One region of the Gorillibacterium sp. CAU 1737 genome, then DNA from elsewhere that is predicted to be linked to it. Evidence: riboswitches for the same ligand, from Rfam matches in the RefSeq annotation. Region 1 holds a riboswitch; the other holds the start of a gene.
What was found. Region 1 has a riboswitch for thiamine pyrophosphate ahead of AAFN83_RS04090 (ABC transporter substrate-binding protein). Riboswitches for the same ligand answer to the same signal wherever they lie in the genome.
Positions count from the first base shown of each region.

Region 2: another riboswitch for thiamine pyrophosphate. It lies ahead of AAFN83_RS13320 (ABC transporter ATP-binding protein); the one in region 1 lies ahead of AAFN83_RS04090 (ABC transporter substrate-binding protein).

Region 1 covers NZ_JBDQQO010000001.1:881,832-888,404, forward strand. Annotated here, with positions in the region: gene AAFN83_RS04085 (putative bifunctional diguanylate cyclase/phosphodiesterase) at 1-1,914, shown strand, start outside; TPP riboswitch at 1,982-2,092, shown strand; gene AAFN83_RS04090 (ABC transporter substrate-binding protein) at 2,253-3,275, shown strand; gene AAFN83_RS04095 (thiamine-binding protein) at 3,279-3,572, shown strand; gene AAFN83_RS04100 (ABC transporter permease) at 3,569-4,345, shown strand; gene AAFN83_RS04105 (ABC transporter ATP-binding protein) at 4,342-5,148, shown strand; gene AAFN83_RS04110 (VOC family protein) at 5,232-5,654, opposite strand; gene AAFN83_RS04115 (pyridoxamine 5'-phosphate oxidase family protein) at 5,724-6,182, opposite strand; gene AAFN83_RS04120 (helix-turn-helix transcriptional regulator) at 6,341-6,573, shown strand, end outside.
Region 2 covers NZ_JBDQQO010000005.1:360,061-366,633, reverse strand. Annotated here, with positions in the region: gene AAFN83_RS13340 (LysR family transcriptional regulator) at 1-338, shown strand, start outside; gene AAFN83_RS13335 (DUF3048 domain-containing protein) at 1,082-2,155, opposite strand; gene AAFN83_RS13330 (cation:proton antiporter regulatory subunit) at 2,344-2,832, opposite strand; gene AAFN83_RS13325 (cation:proton antiporter) at 2,881-4,104, opposite strand; TPP riboswitch at 4,337-4,441, shown strand; gene AAFN83_RS13320 (ABC transporter ATP-binding protein) at 4,593-5,345, shown strand; gene AAFN83_RS13315 (ABC transporter permease) at 5,447-6,199, shown strand; gene AAFN83_RS13310 (ABC transporter substrate-binding protein) at 6,196-6,573, shown strand, end outside.

The sequences.
Region 1 (6,573 bases):
AGCAGCGTCGGGTTTAATTGGGCAATAGAGAGGTCGTTGAAGATCCCGAACAGACGATTCCAATTTAAGAGCTTTATCAAATTATTGCTGCCGTTCTTCTTGGGAATGACCATGTTTCTTAAGATTATCATGCAGCAACTCTATTTCAATCAGTTGGTTGAAATTGCGTTTGCCATCATCATCCTGATGATCATTAATCGCTACACGAATACCTTGAACAAGCAGAACCGCTTGCTGGAAGAAAGCAATCAGCGATACAAGTCATTGTTTGAACAAAATCCCGATCTGGTGTTTACCCTCGATAACGAACACCGGCTAACAAGCGCGAATCCGATGCTGGAAACCATTCTGGGCTATAAGGAATCCGAGGTTTTGGACAAGCCCTTTGACCAGGCTTTACATATTCTCGAGCTGGACCGATTTCAAGAGAAAATCATGCAGATGCAGAGTGGAATTCCCCAGCATTTCCCGTTAACCATCTATCACAAGAACGGGATGCTGCGCGAATTTGACATCACAAGCGGCCCTACCATCGTCGACAACGTAGTCGTTGGTGGATACGGCATCGCCAAGGATCGCACAGCGGACAAGGAAGCGGAACGCATCATCCATCGCATGGCTTACTTTGATTCCGTTACCGGCTTGCCCAATCGCGCTTACTTCTACAAGAAGCTGAGCGAACTCATCCAAACAGCGGAGGAAACCGGCGGCGGCTTCGGCATGCTCTATCTCGACCTGGATCAATTTAAGAATATTAATGATACACAAGGTCACCTGAGTGGAGACAATCTGCTCGTTCAGGTCTCGCGGCGGCTGCTCGAAACCGTCCAGAGTGCAAGCTTCATTTCCCGCTTGGGCGGGGACGAGTTTACCGTCTTGCTTTCACACGTTAAAGGACCGGAGGATTGCAACCGGGTGGCGCGCATGATCCGACAAGCGCTCTCCTCGCCGTTCGTGCTTAACGGGCAGGATGTGTACATCACCACCAGCATCGGCATCAGCCTGTTTCCCGACAGCGGCACCGATTCGCAGACACTCGTCAAGAACGCGGATGCCGCCATGTACAAAGCGAAGGATTCGGGAGGCGACAGTTACTGCCTCTACAGCGCGGAGCTTCAGAAAGCCATCGAGGATCGCTTGACGCTGCAGACCAATCTCCGAAAAGCCCTCGAGAAAAAGGAATTCAAGCTGGTTTATCAGCCTCAGCTCGACTTGAATGCAGGAGCCATCATTGGAGTGGAAGCCCTCATCCGTTGGGATAGCCCGGAGCTGGGAGAGGTACCGCCAACCCGCTTTATCCCCGAAGCGGAGCGGTGCATGCTCATCATTCCAATCGGGGAATGGGTGCTGAGAGAGGCGTGCCGGCAGAGTGTCGAATGGCAAAAGCTCGGCTACCCGCCGATTTCGATGTCGGTCAACCTTTCCTCCGTTCAGTTCCAGGGTGATGATATCGTGAACACCGTCCGCACGGTCTTGTATGAGACCGGGCTATCCCCTCGATACCTGGAGCTGGAGATCACCGAAGGCATTTTGCTGCAGAACACGAACCGTACCATGCGCATTCTGCGGGAGCTGAAGGACCTCGGCGTGCGGATTTCCATCGATGACTTTGGGATCGGCTATTCGTCCCTGAGCTACCTGAAGCATTTCCCCTTCGATACGCTCAAAATTGATCGTTCGTTCATTCAGGAGATGATGCGGGAGCAAAAGGATCGCTTGATTATCGGGACGCTGATCCATTTGGCTCATAACCTGGAGATGAAGGTGGTAGCCGAAGGCGTCGAGACGGAGGAGCAGATGGAATCCCTTACATCATGGAGCTGCGATCTGGCACAGGGCTACTTCATCAGTCGCCCCTTGTCTCCGTCCCATCTGGAAGAAGGCTTGTGGATCAACAAATCCATGCTTGCCTAAAGCTTCATTCAAACACTTGCATCTTTCTTCAAAAAGAGCTATGGTAGAATCATTCCATTTTACAATCTCATAAGCCACCGGGAGCTTGAGTTCGTCAGGCTGAGATTGCGACCGCATGTCGCTGACCGGAAATCTGATCTGGGTAATGCCAGCGTAGAGAATAGCAGGGGTACGCAAACCGTCCGGTTATTCCGCACGGTTTTTTTGTGCGAATTATCGGAAGGAAAGAGCGGCCAAGCCCTTGCCGGCGTTGTTTTTCGAATGCCCCTCGACGCCCAAGCTTCATCACCATCAGAGGGAACGGTTGAGAGAGATCGAGAGGGAGAGGGGTAATTTCTATGTCAAAAAGAATCATGACCACCGCTGCTGCAGGTTTAGCGCTCATGGTGGCGCTGTCCGCATGCGGAGCCAAGGACGATGCCGGTTCATCTTCGGCAAGTCAGAAGCCGCTTAAGGAGATCAAGGTCGTCTTGGACTGGACTCCGAACACCAACCACACGGGCTTATACGTTGCGAAAGAGAAGGGTTACTATCAAGAGCAAGGCCTTGACGTGAAGATCATTCAACCGGGAGAAGCAGGGGCCGACAGCATGGTGGCTTCGGGGGAAGTTCCGTTTGGCATCGGCTATCAAGAGGGTTTGACGTATGCCCGTACGGAAGGCATCCCGCTGGTGTCCCTGGCGGCAGTCATTCAGCACAACACCTCCGGCTTTGCTGCTCCGGTATCCAAGAACATCAAATCTCCGAAGGATTTTGCCGGGAAGACGTACGGCGGCTTCGGCGGCCCGTCTGAAACCGCCATTTTGGAGACACTGATGAAGGCGGACGGCGCAGACCCGAGCTCGGTCAAGGTGATCAACATCGGCTCCGCCGACTATTTTACGGCAGTGAAGCGGGATGTTGATTTTTCCTGGATCTACTATGGCTGGACCGGTGTTGAAGCCGAGCTTCGGAATGAACCGATCGATATGATCTACATGAAGGATTTCTCGCCGCAGCTCGACTATTACACGCCGCTTCTCCTCACCAACGAGAAGATGATCAAGGAAAACCCGGAGACGGTTAAGGCGTTTATGGCGGCTACGGCGAAGGGATATGACTATGCTATCGCCCATCCGGAAGATGCGGCTGAGCAATTGCTCAAGGGAGCGCCGGACCTCGACGAGAAGCTGGTTAAGGCGAGCCAGGCATGGATCAGCAAGCAATACCAGGCGGATGCCTCGCAATGGGGAATTCAGAAGCTGGACGTCTATAAGGGCTATGCCGACTGGATGACGGAGCATAAGATTCTAGAGAAGCCATTTGATCCCGCGGCAGCCTTCACGAACGACTTCCTGCCCGGTCAAGGAAAGGGGAACTAACGCATGGCAGATACGTTGTTATCCATTCAAATCATTCCGAAGACCCCGAACGGGGAAGATGTGATCCCTTACGTGGATCGAGCCATTGAGATCATTCAGGAAGCGGGAATCAAGCACCGGGTAGGTCCGCTTGAGACGACGATGGAAGGCTCCTTTGAGGAAATGCTGGCGGTTGTTAAACGAATGAACGATGCGATGGTAGAGATGGGAAGCCCGAGCATCATCTCCCAGGTGAAAATCTATCACAATCCGGCAGGGGCATCGATTGAAAAGCTGACGGAAAAGTACGACGGATGAGAGCTGTCCGTTGGATGAAGGGAATCCTGCCGCCTCTCGGGGTGCTCGCAGGATTTCTCTTGCTTTGGCAGGCGGCGGTCATGTTCTTTGGGACGAAGAGTTGGATTCTCCCTAGCCCGCTCGCCATCTTCCGCGAGGGGCGGGCGAGCTATTCCCGTCTCTTTGACAATCTGGAATCAACCCTCGGCATCACGCTGCTTGGGTTTGCCATCGGTTCGTTGGTTGGCGTTGTGGTCGCTTGTCTCTTGCATGCGATTCCCGGTATGAAAGCCGGATTTTACCCGCTGCTGATCATGACGCAAAACATTCCCACCATCGTGCTTGCGCCGCTCCTCGTAATCTGGTTTGGCTTCGGGCTGCTGCCGAAGATGATTCTGATCACGCTGGTCTGCTTCTTCCCGGTGTCGGTTGCGCTCTTGGGCGGCTTCGCCCGAACCGACGCATCAATGCTGGATTACTTCCGCATGTCCGGAGCCAGCCGCGCCCAGCAGTTCTTCAAGCTGGAGTTTCCCCATGCGTTGCCCTCGCTGTTCTCCGGGTTGAAGATCTCGGCAACCTACAGCGTCATGGGAGCGGTGATTGCCGAATGGATGGGGGCGGAGATGGGAATCGGCGTCCTCATGATGAGCGCCAAGGCTACCTATCGGTCAGATCGAATGTTCGTTTCGATCTTCGCGGTCATCATCGCAAGCATGCTGCTCTTCTCCCTGGTAGCCCTGGCGGAGAAGCTGATCGTCCGATCATCCGGCAGCCGAGAGGAGGAGAGAAGATGAACCCATCGGCATTCTCGGGAGCAGAGGATTCCTCCGCCTACTTAACCATAACCGACCTGAGCATGACCTTTCGGGAACGCAAGCAGGAGGAAGAAGTGCTGGCGAACATTCACCTCCACGTGGCGAAAGGAGAGTTCGTCAGCATCATCGGGCCCTCCGGGTCCGGGAAAAGCACGCTGTTCCATCTCATCGGAGGGTTGCTGCAGCCCACTTCGGGTCACATCCGGCTCGAAGGGCAAGAAATTACAGGCAAGGTAGGGCATGTGAGCTACATGCCGCAGCAGCATGCTCTTCTGCCTTGGCGAACAGTTCGAGATAATGTGATTTTGCCCCGCGAACTAGCGGGTCAGTCCCGAGCGAAAGCACGGAAGGAGAGCGAACGGTGGCTCGCTCGCGCGGGCCTTGGGGAGTACGCGAGAAGCTACCCCCATGTCCTGTCCGGCGGGATGAAGCAGCGGGCTTCGTTCATCCGGGCTCTGCTCAGTCCGCAGGAGCTGCTCCTGCTGGACGAGCCCTTCGGCTCCCTGGATGAGCTGACCCGGCTTGACATGCAGCGCTGGCTTCTCGATCTGTGGGAGGAGGAGAAACGCTCCGTGCTATTCATCACCCACAGCATCGACGAGGCGTTGCTCTTGTCGGATCGCGTCTACGTCTTCTCGAACAAGCCGACCACGATTCTCCGCGAAATTCAGGTGCCGTTTGCCAGACCGCGCTTGGAGGAGCTGCCGCTTCATCCCGAATTCGTAGCGCTCAAGCAGGAAATTTATCAATCGATGAAAGCCGAGCGGGCGAGTTTCACATGACAGCCCAGGGCTGGCCCATTCAGGAACGCAAAAAAACACCGGCTCTCGCTTTGCTGCGAGACCGGTGTTTTGTCATAGTCCTCTTATTCTTTGGGCTCGGTGGAGATCAGGAACCCGACTCCGAATGGGTCGATCAGCTGACCAAAGCCGGGGCTGAAGAACGTTTCCATAAGCGGCATCACGACTTGTCCGCCATCCGAGAGCGCATCAAACAGGCGGCGCGACTCCTCTAAGGTTTTGGGCGTTAGGCACAGATTGATGCGATTCCCGGAAGCGATCTCTTGTCCGGGGTAGCAATCGGACATCATGATCGGAGTTCCTCCAATTTCAAGATGCGCATGGGTGATGCGGCTCTTGATTTCATCTGGGACGGGAAATTCCGGGTTTTCCGGCACTTCGCCAAATGTCACCAGGGAGAGAACGTTCGCTTCCAACACCCGTTCGTAAAATGCAATGGCCTCTCTTGCGTTGCCTTCCATGGTCAGGTAAGGGGTAATGGTTGCCATGCGGTTCATCCTCCTGTGGAATAGGGTCCTTCGTCACGACTATACCAAAGGGCTCGAGGCCAATGCAAATTACAGGGCCGAAGAAAGTTCTTCTGAATCAAGCGGGAAGGTCAGCCGGACTGGCTCCCCAAATCCCGTCGTAAGGGTGGCTTCGACCATTTGGATTTCAAGGACGACCAAATCCTCCCCGATGGCCGCAACGGCTTCTCCGTATCCCGGTATTTTGGCAACAAACAGGTGCTGAAGCTCTTCCATGGAATAACGGCTTTTCTTCACTACGGCATTCCGGGAGCGAATGTGGCCATTCCCCACAGAAGGAATGGTGGTGAGGGCAATTTGCGGATTGCTGCGAATCTCTGCCACCTTCGCATTGGTTTGGTCGGAGGAAAAGTAGAGAACGCCCGGACGCCTCTCGTCATGGATAAAGTTCACCACTCGGACATTGGGCATGTTATTCACGGATGTGGCGATTGCGATCTTGTCGGTTTGCGCGAAGACGTCATTCCATTTTGCAAGTTCGGTTTTCATAAGGGTCAGCCTCCTAAGCTAAGAATGCTTTCATCCTACCAAAGCTCGTTGTCAGCCCTATGGCAACAATTTATGCTTTTGACAAGATGATCCCGGTCATCTAAGGTAATAACGTCGACAGAAGAGTGTCGGACATCCTAAGGCAGAGGTTGAACCGAATGAAAGTGGACCGTCTCATCTCCATCATCATGCTTCTCCTGGAACGGAAAAGCATCCCGGCAAAAGCGCTGGCTGAACGTTTCGAGGTATCTGTCCGAACGATCTATCGAGACATGGATGCCATCAATCTGGCGGGAGTTCCCATCGTCTCCACGCCCGGCGTAAACGGCGGTTTTTCCATTATGGACGAGTACAAGGTGGACAAGAAGCTCTTCACGGAGCAGGACCTTGC
Region 2 (6,573 bases), on a different contig from region 1:
TTCGGATTGAAGAACTGGCCAATCGGCCGCTCATCTATTACCGTCGCTTCGAACCGCTGATTCGGGAAGCCTGCGGCTTGGCCGGGTTTGAGCCGGAGGTGTTCTGCCTCAACGATGATGCCCGCACCACGCTCATGTGGGCCAATGCCAGCTTCGGCATTGGACTTGTCCCGGAATCGGCCGTTCGTCTCGCGGCAAGCGATAACCTGATCGTTCGCGAGGTGGCCTGCGACAGCTTGAAAACGCGCATCGCCGCCATCTGGCTGAAGGACCGCTATTTGTCTGCCCCCGCCAGCAAATTCCTCGAAGTGTTCGCCCGTTCGGCCAGCCCTCGCTGAGGAGGGCGTTAGGTTGTTGGGGTGACGTGATGATCCCCGTTCGAAAACTTGGGTAAGGAAAACACGCGTCAGGTTCGCACAAGCTGCTCACATGAAAAGAAGACTTCCCCTTAGCGAATTTCCTTTGCAGGGGAAGTCTTCTTTTGGGTTATCCTTTGTTGCGCAGACCGCACACGGCCAATCGAAGGGGTAATCCTGTCAAACGGGATGGAGCCCTGTGACAGGCGCAACGGATTCAAGGGGTATCAAGCTTCCAAGCAAAGGCACTGCAGACACCACGCGGCAAAAAGACGATCTGGCAGATCGCTATTACCTTACAGTCACCTTGTTTCGGGCCATTGCAAATAGCGATCTGGCAGATCGTTATTCCCCTCCATCTCGTCTCTTTCGTAGAAATAACGATCTGGTAGATACTTATCGCGCTCCAGTTGTCTGGTTTCGGGCCATTTCAAGCAAATAACGATCTGGCAGATCGTTATTTCCCTCCTTCTCGTCTCTTTCAGCGAAATAACGATCTGGTAAATACTTATCGCGCTCCAGTTGTCTGGTTTCGGGCCATTTCGAGCAAATAACGATCTGGCAGATCGTTATTTCTCTTCATCTCGCCTCTTTCGCCAAAATAACGATCTGGCAAATACTTATCGTGCTCCAGTTGACTGGTATCAATCAGGCCCCACCCAACCCCCCCGGCGACGTTGAGGAATCCTGCACATGTCACCTTTTCCAGCCCAACGCCCCGCAGCCTACCCCTGGCCGAACACGGGCACTGTCCCGATGGGCACGATCTGCACCCAGGTTTTGCCCGGAACAAGCGGCAGCTCCGCACCGTCTGCATAGACGCGGATGACTCCATCCTCTCGGTTCCAAGTGATGGCTCGCTCTTTCCCTTGCTGAATCAAATAGCCGTTGCCGCCACTGTTCACATCGACGGCCCGTCGCCCTTCGTTGTCAAGAATCTTATGGCTCGCCTCGAGGATCAGCAGATTGGCTGCCGTGAGCTGCTTCCCCGTCTCCTTGTCCAAGTGAGAGGCACCCGCCATGGAGCGCAGGTAGAGCCCCTGCTTGGCATCATACTCATAGCTGACCTTATAGCCGCTTATGTAGGGAATGGAAACCGTCGGAGCCGGCAACCACTCCGCGCCTCCCGTCAGCTCCGCTTCCGGTTCACCAAAACGCAGAATCGGGTCCGTCCACTCGGAGGAGAAGTTATGCCGAGCCGCGCCCTGCTGAATCTTTTCCCAAGAGGTGTAGAGGTTGTGAGGGGCCTTGCGATCCTTGGAGCGCCAAAAGGTTGCGCCGTCGGCATACACGCCATCCAAGTGGTCCGCCCTCAGCTTGACCATCATGTTCATGCCGTCCTGGCTCCAGCCCGCGTGTACGAGCATCGCGCCAAGACCGACGCCGATCTCGGCAAAATAAGGACGCATGCTTCGCACCGGTCCGATGACCTCCGGGTGTTCACTCTGGTAGATCGCCAGAAACCGCGTAATCTCGCCCTCCGCCAGCACCTCGTACACAAGATCGGCTTGATCGAGGCCGGTTTGAGGTCGGGCGGCCGGCGAATTCTCTACTGTGACGAGCACGGCGCGCGCCAAGCTCTTATCCGCAGCAGGAAGTCCGGTGAGCGACTGGCGGAAGGGCAGGAGCACCGTCGGTTCGGCGCTGGACGTGGCGGTGGCAACGGGGGACGTCAGGGGCGGAATGGAAGCCGTGGCTTCGGTCAGCGGCTTTTTCCCGCAGCCTGCACTCAGCAGGAGGGTGAAGCAAACCCCGGAGAGCAAGACAGCTCGACCCGGCTTGCGGTTAAGACGACTCATGGGCATCTCCTTCTCTGCGATCCTGACAAACGGACACGCACGTATCAAAGCTTCTGATACTAGCAGTTCGAGAACCGGATGCCAAAACCCTGCCGCATGAAAAAAGATCGGCCGTTCGGCCCCTCCCCAAGGAGAAGCCAAACGCCGATCTTCCGCCCGTCGACAGAGACCTGCTCCGCTCGACGCGTTTATCCGAATTGCAGCAGTTCCTTGAGCAGGCGGATCTGCTTGCGCTCTCCCGCGATGACGATGGTCGCGCCCGCAACGAGGCGATCCTCCGGGCCCGGATTGATCTTTTGCCCGTTTTTGCCGATAATGGCCAGCACCGTTGCGCCGGTCTTCGCCCGAACGTCGAGCTCGGCAATCGTTTTGTCTACGCTTTTGAAGGAGGCCTCCAGCTTGAACCAATCGATGACCAGCTCTTCGAGCGTCACTTCAATGTTCTCCAGCGCCTTCGGCTTGTAGGTCATGCCGCCGATGATGGCCGCCACCTGACGAGCCTCCTGATCCTCCAGCGTGACGAGCGAGATGCTCTCCTCCGGATCATGGTCGTCGTAATGGAACAGCTCGCGCCGTCCGTCGTCATGGATGACGATGACCAATTTATCACCGGAGCGGGCTTCGAGTTGATATTTTTTCCCCAAGCCCGGCAGTTCGGACTCACGAATAATTCCCATAGTGATTTTCCTCCATTATCAGATAGTGGGGTTGGCTTCGTCCTGCTCTCACGGTTGAGAAGCGGGAGAATCCTGCGATTTCCGTTTGGTCCATTTGAAGATGCGGTCGAGGAAACGGTATACGTGCTTCGATTCCTTCGTAAGCAAAGGACCGAGGATCGCGAGGATCAGCACGTAGAGCGCCGACAACGGACGTAGAATGGGCATCAGTCCCGCCGAGATGCCGAGGTTCGCCACGATGATCGTGAACTCTCCTCTGGCCATGACCGTGAGGCCGATGTTTGTCGACGCCTTATGCGACAAGCCCGCATTGCGCCCGGAAAGCATGCCGGAAACCACGTTGCCGATGATCGTCAACACAACGGCGATCAGGGCGAGGCCAACCGCACTGCCCAATGTTCTTGGATCGATGCCGAGCCCGAAGCTGAAGAAGAAGACAGCTCCGAAGAAGTCGCGGAACGGCACCACAAGATGCTCAATCCGCTTGCTGTGCTCGGTTTCGGATAACGCCAGCCCGAAGAGGAGCGCCCCGATGGCTTCCGCGACGTGCAGGGTCTCGGAAAAACCAGCGACGAAGAACAAGAGTGCAAAGACCACGATGATGAAGATCTCGTTCGACGTGATGTTAAGCAGGCGGTTTAGCACCGGCGGCCCAAAGCGGGCGATCACGAAGAACAGCAGCATGTATCCAACGGAGATGGCAACCGAGACGAGCACGCCTCCGACGGAGGTCGCTCCCCCGAGCAGAAGCCCGGACATCACCGAAAGGAATACCGCAAGAAAGATATCATCGAACAAAATCATGCCCAGGATCAATTCCGTCTCCGCGTTGCCGGTACGCCTAAGATCGACGAGAACCTTGGCCACGATCGCGGTGGACGAGACTGACATCATCCCGGCGATGATCAGCATTTCGTTAAACGGGAATCCGGCAAGATAGGCAAACCCGATGCCGAGACCAAAGTTGAGCAGCACGTACACACTGCCGCCAAACACGATGTTACGTCCTGATTTTATCAGCTTCGACACAGAGAATTCCAGCCCCAAATAAAACAGCAGGAACAATACTCCGATTCGGCCTAGAAATTCGATGAACGGCTGGCTCTCGATAAACCGAAAGTCAAAGATCCCGATCTTGGGCGCATGCGGCCCAACCACCATTCCAAGGACGATCAAAAATGGAATAATGGAAAATTTCAGTTTGTTGGCTAGCAAGGAAGCAAGCGCGACCAGGAGCAGGGCCGTTCCTACTTCAAACACCAAGTGATCCATAGAATCCCTCCCTCTTCTCTTTGTTTTATACATCTATTATACAGATAAATAAGCAAAAAACAAAACATTAACGAGAAAATGTTTGATTCTACGATTTTTTTTGCTCATTTTATTCATTTTTCCCGGTATACCACGAAAAATCGGGATGATCTCGCTTGATTCGGGATTCGTTCTCCAAGAGGAAATTGGAAACGGAAACTTTACAAAGGAAAAAGATGTGTTATAGTGGGGCTAACATCACTAGGGGGGCCAATAGGCTGAGATGGAGCAATGGAGCTCCGGACCCTTGGAACCTGAACTGGATCATACCAGCGGAGGGAAGTGAGTGGACCGGATCTGTCGCCTGTCTAACCTTTTATGATTCTATGGCGAATTCCCGACCCGTTCGTTTCCCTCTTGGGACCGAACGGGTCTTTTTTGTGCTCAAAGCTCCATCCTCATCGCGGCTGTTCCCCTCTTTGGAGAAAGGAGTCATCTTGTTGTCTCAAATGCTTGACGTCCATCGGATTTCCTATTCCTTTCAACCCGGAACAATACCGCCCGTTCTGTCGGAGCTATCCTTCTCCCTGCAGGCCGGGGATTTTGTCTCCTTGATCGGCCCGAGCGGAGCGGGCAAGAGCACCTTGTTCAAGCTTATTGCCGGACTGTTGGAGCCGGATGCGGGTGAGCTTTCCCTGTACGAAGCAGGCCCGGTTCCAGCAAAAGAGAGGCTCCGACATATCGGCTACATGCCGCAGAAGGATCTGCTGCTGCCTTGGAGAACCATCCTCGCCAACTGCCTGCTTCCCGGGGAGCTGGAGGCCAATCACGCATCCGCTTACTCTCCCGACCGCGTCCTGGCTCTGCTGGAGCGGTTTGGGCTCGGGACCGAGCGGGACTCCTACCCGGAGGAGCTGTCCGGCGGGATGCGGCAGCGCGCAGCCTTCCTGCGAACGGTCGCCACCGGTCGGCCTCTGCTCCTCCTCGACGAGCCATTCGGCGCACTCGATGCCTTGACCAAACAGGACATGCACCGCTGGCTGCTCTCCCTCTGGTCAGAGCTTGGGGTGACCGTGCTCTTCATCACGCACGACCTGGAGGAGGCACTTCTGCTCAGCGACCGTATCCTGATCCTAAACGGGAACGAGGGAGGGCTTAGCGAGACGGAGGTTCCGCTCGCTCGTCCCCGTTCCCCCGATGACCGGTTCACACCGGAATTCGTGAAGCTGCGGGAAGAGCTGGAGAGGCGGTTGCGTCCATGAGAACTCGACTGACACGAGGCACACGGACGACTCGACCTGTTCGACCAGCGCGAACATCCTGCTCTCCTCACCCATCCGGCCTTCGGAAAAGCGGCATGCGCATGCGCGTTGAAGCATACGGCCCCTTTCTAATCCTGGCAGCCTTGCTTGCCGCCGTGTGGGAGCTCGCAGCGCACCTGAATGCCGTGCCCGCTTACATCCTGCCCTCACCGTCCGCCATTCTTCGAGCACTCTTTGAGAACCGCCGCCTGCTGCTCGCCACCCACCTTCCGGTTACGGTGAACGAGGTGGTGATCGGGCTCGCACTCTCCACCGTCGGCGGAACCTTGCTTGCAGCCGGCATGAAGGCATGGCGGCCGCTGGAGCGTGCGCTCTACCCGATGCTCGTCATCAGCCAGACGCTGCCGCTCATCACCCTTGCCCCGGTCTTCATCCTCTGGTTCGGCTACTCGCTTGCAGGCAAGGTAGCGATTGCGGTCCTTACCGCCTTCTTCCCCATCGTCGTAGGAGCGTACGACGGGCTGTCGCGGGATTGCTCCGCCTACGTCGAGCTTCTGCGCGCCATGGGGGCGACTCGCCGTGAAATTTTCCTTAAGGTCCGCGTTCCATTCGCCTTGCCCGCGTACTTCTCCGGACTGAAGCTAGCCGCCGTCTATTCGGTAGTTGGCGCGACCATCGGGGAATGGCTCGGGGGCAGTGCCGGACTCGGGTATTACAGCCGCCGCATGTCGGCCAACCTGCACACCGCAGAGATGTTCGCTGCTGTCCTGCTGCTGTCCGTCCTCGGCATTCTCGGCTTTTCGCTCATTGCCCGCTTGGAAACCAAATTCGTCAACAGGAGGAACCTGAAATGATTCGTCGCACTCATCCTTTTTTCCCAAGAGCACTCGTGATCGCCCTTGTGCTGGTGTTCATCACCGGCTGTTCCATGGGCAATAGCAAGAAAGACGCGGCATCCAAAGCCGATGAACTCACGCTCATGCTGGACTGGTACCCGAACGCCGTGCATTCTTTCCTCTATGTAGCAGAGGAGAAGGGTATTTTCGCCAAGCACAACTTGAAGGTCAAACTGGAGATGCCCTCCGACACGAACGATGCCCTCAAGCTCGCAGCCGCAGGAAAAATCGATCTTGCCCTGAGCTACCAGCCGCAGGTGCTTCTGGCACGGGCGGAAGGCATCTCCGTCAAAGCCATCGCATCCGTTGTCCGCCATCCGCTGAACCACCTG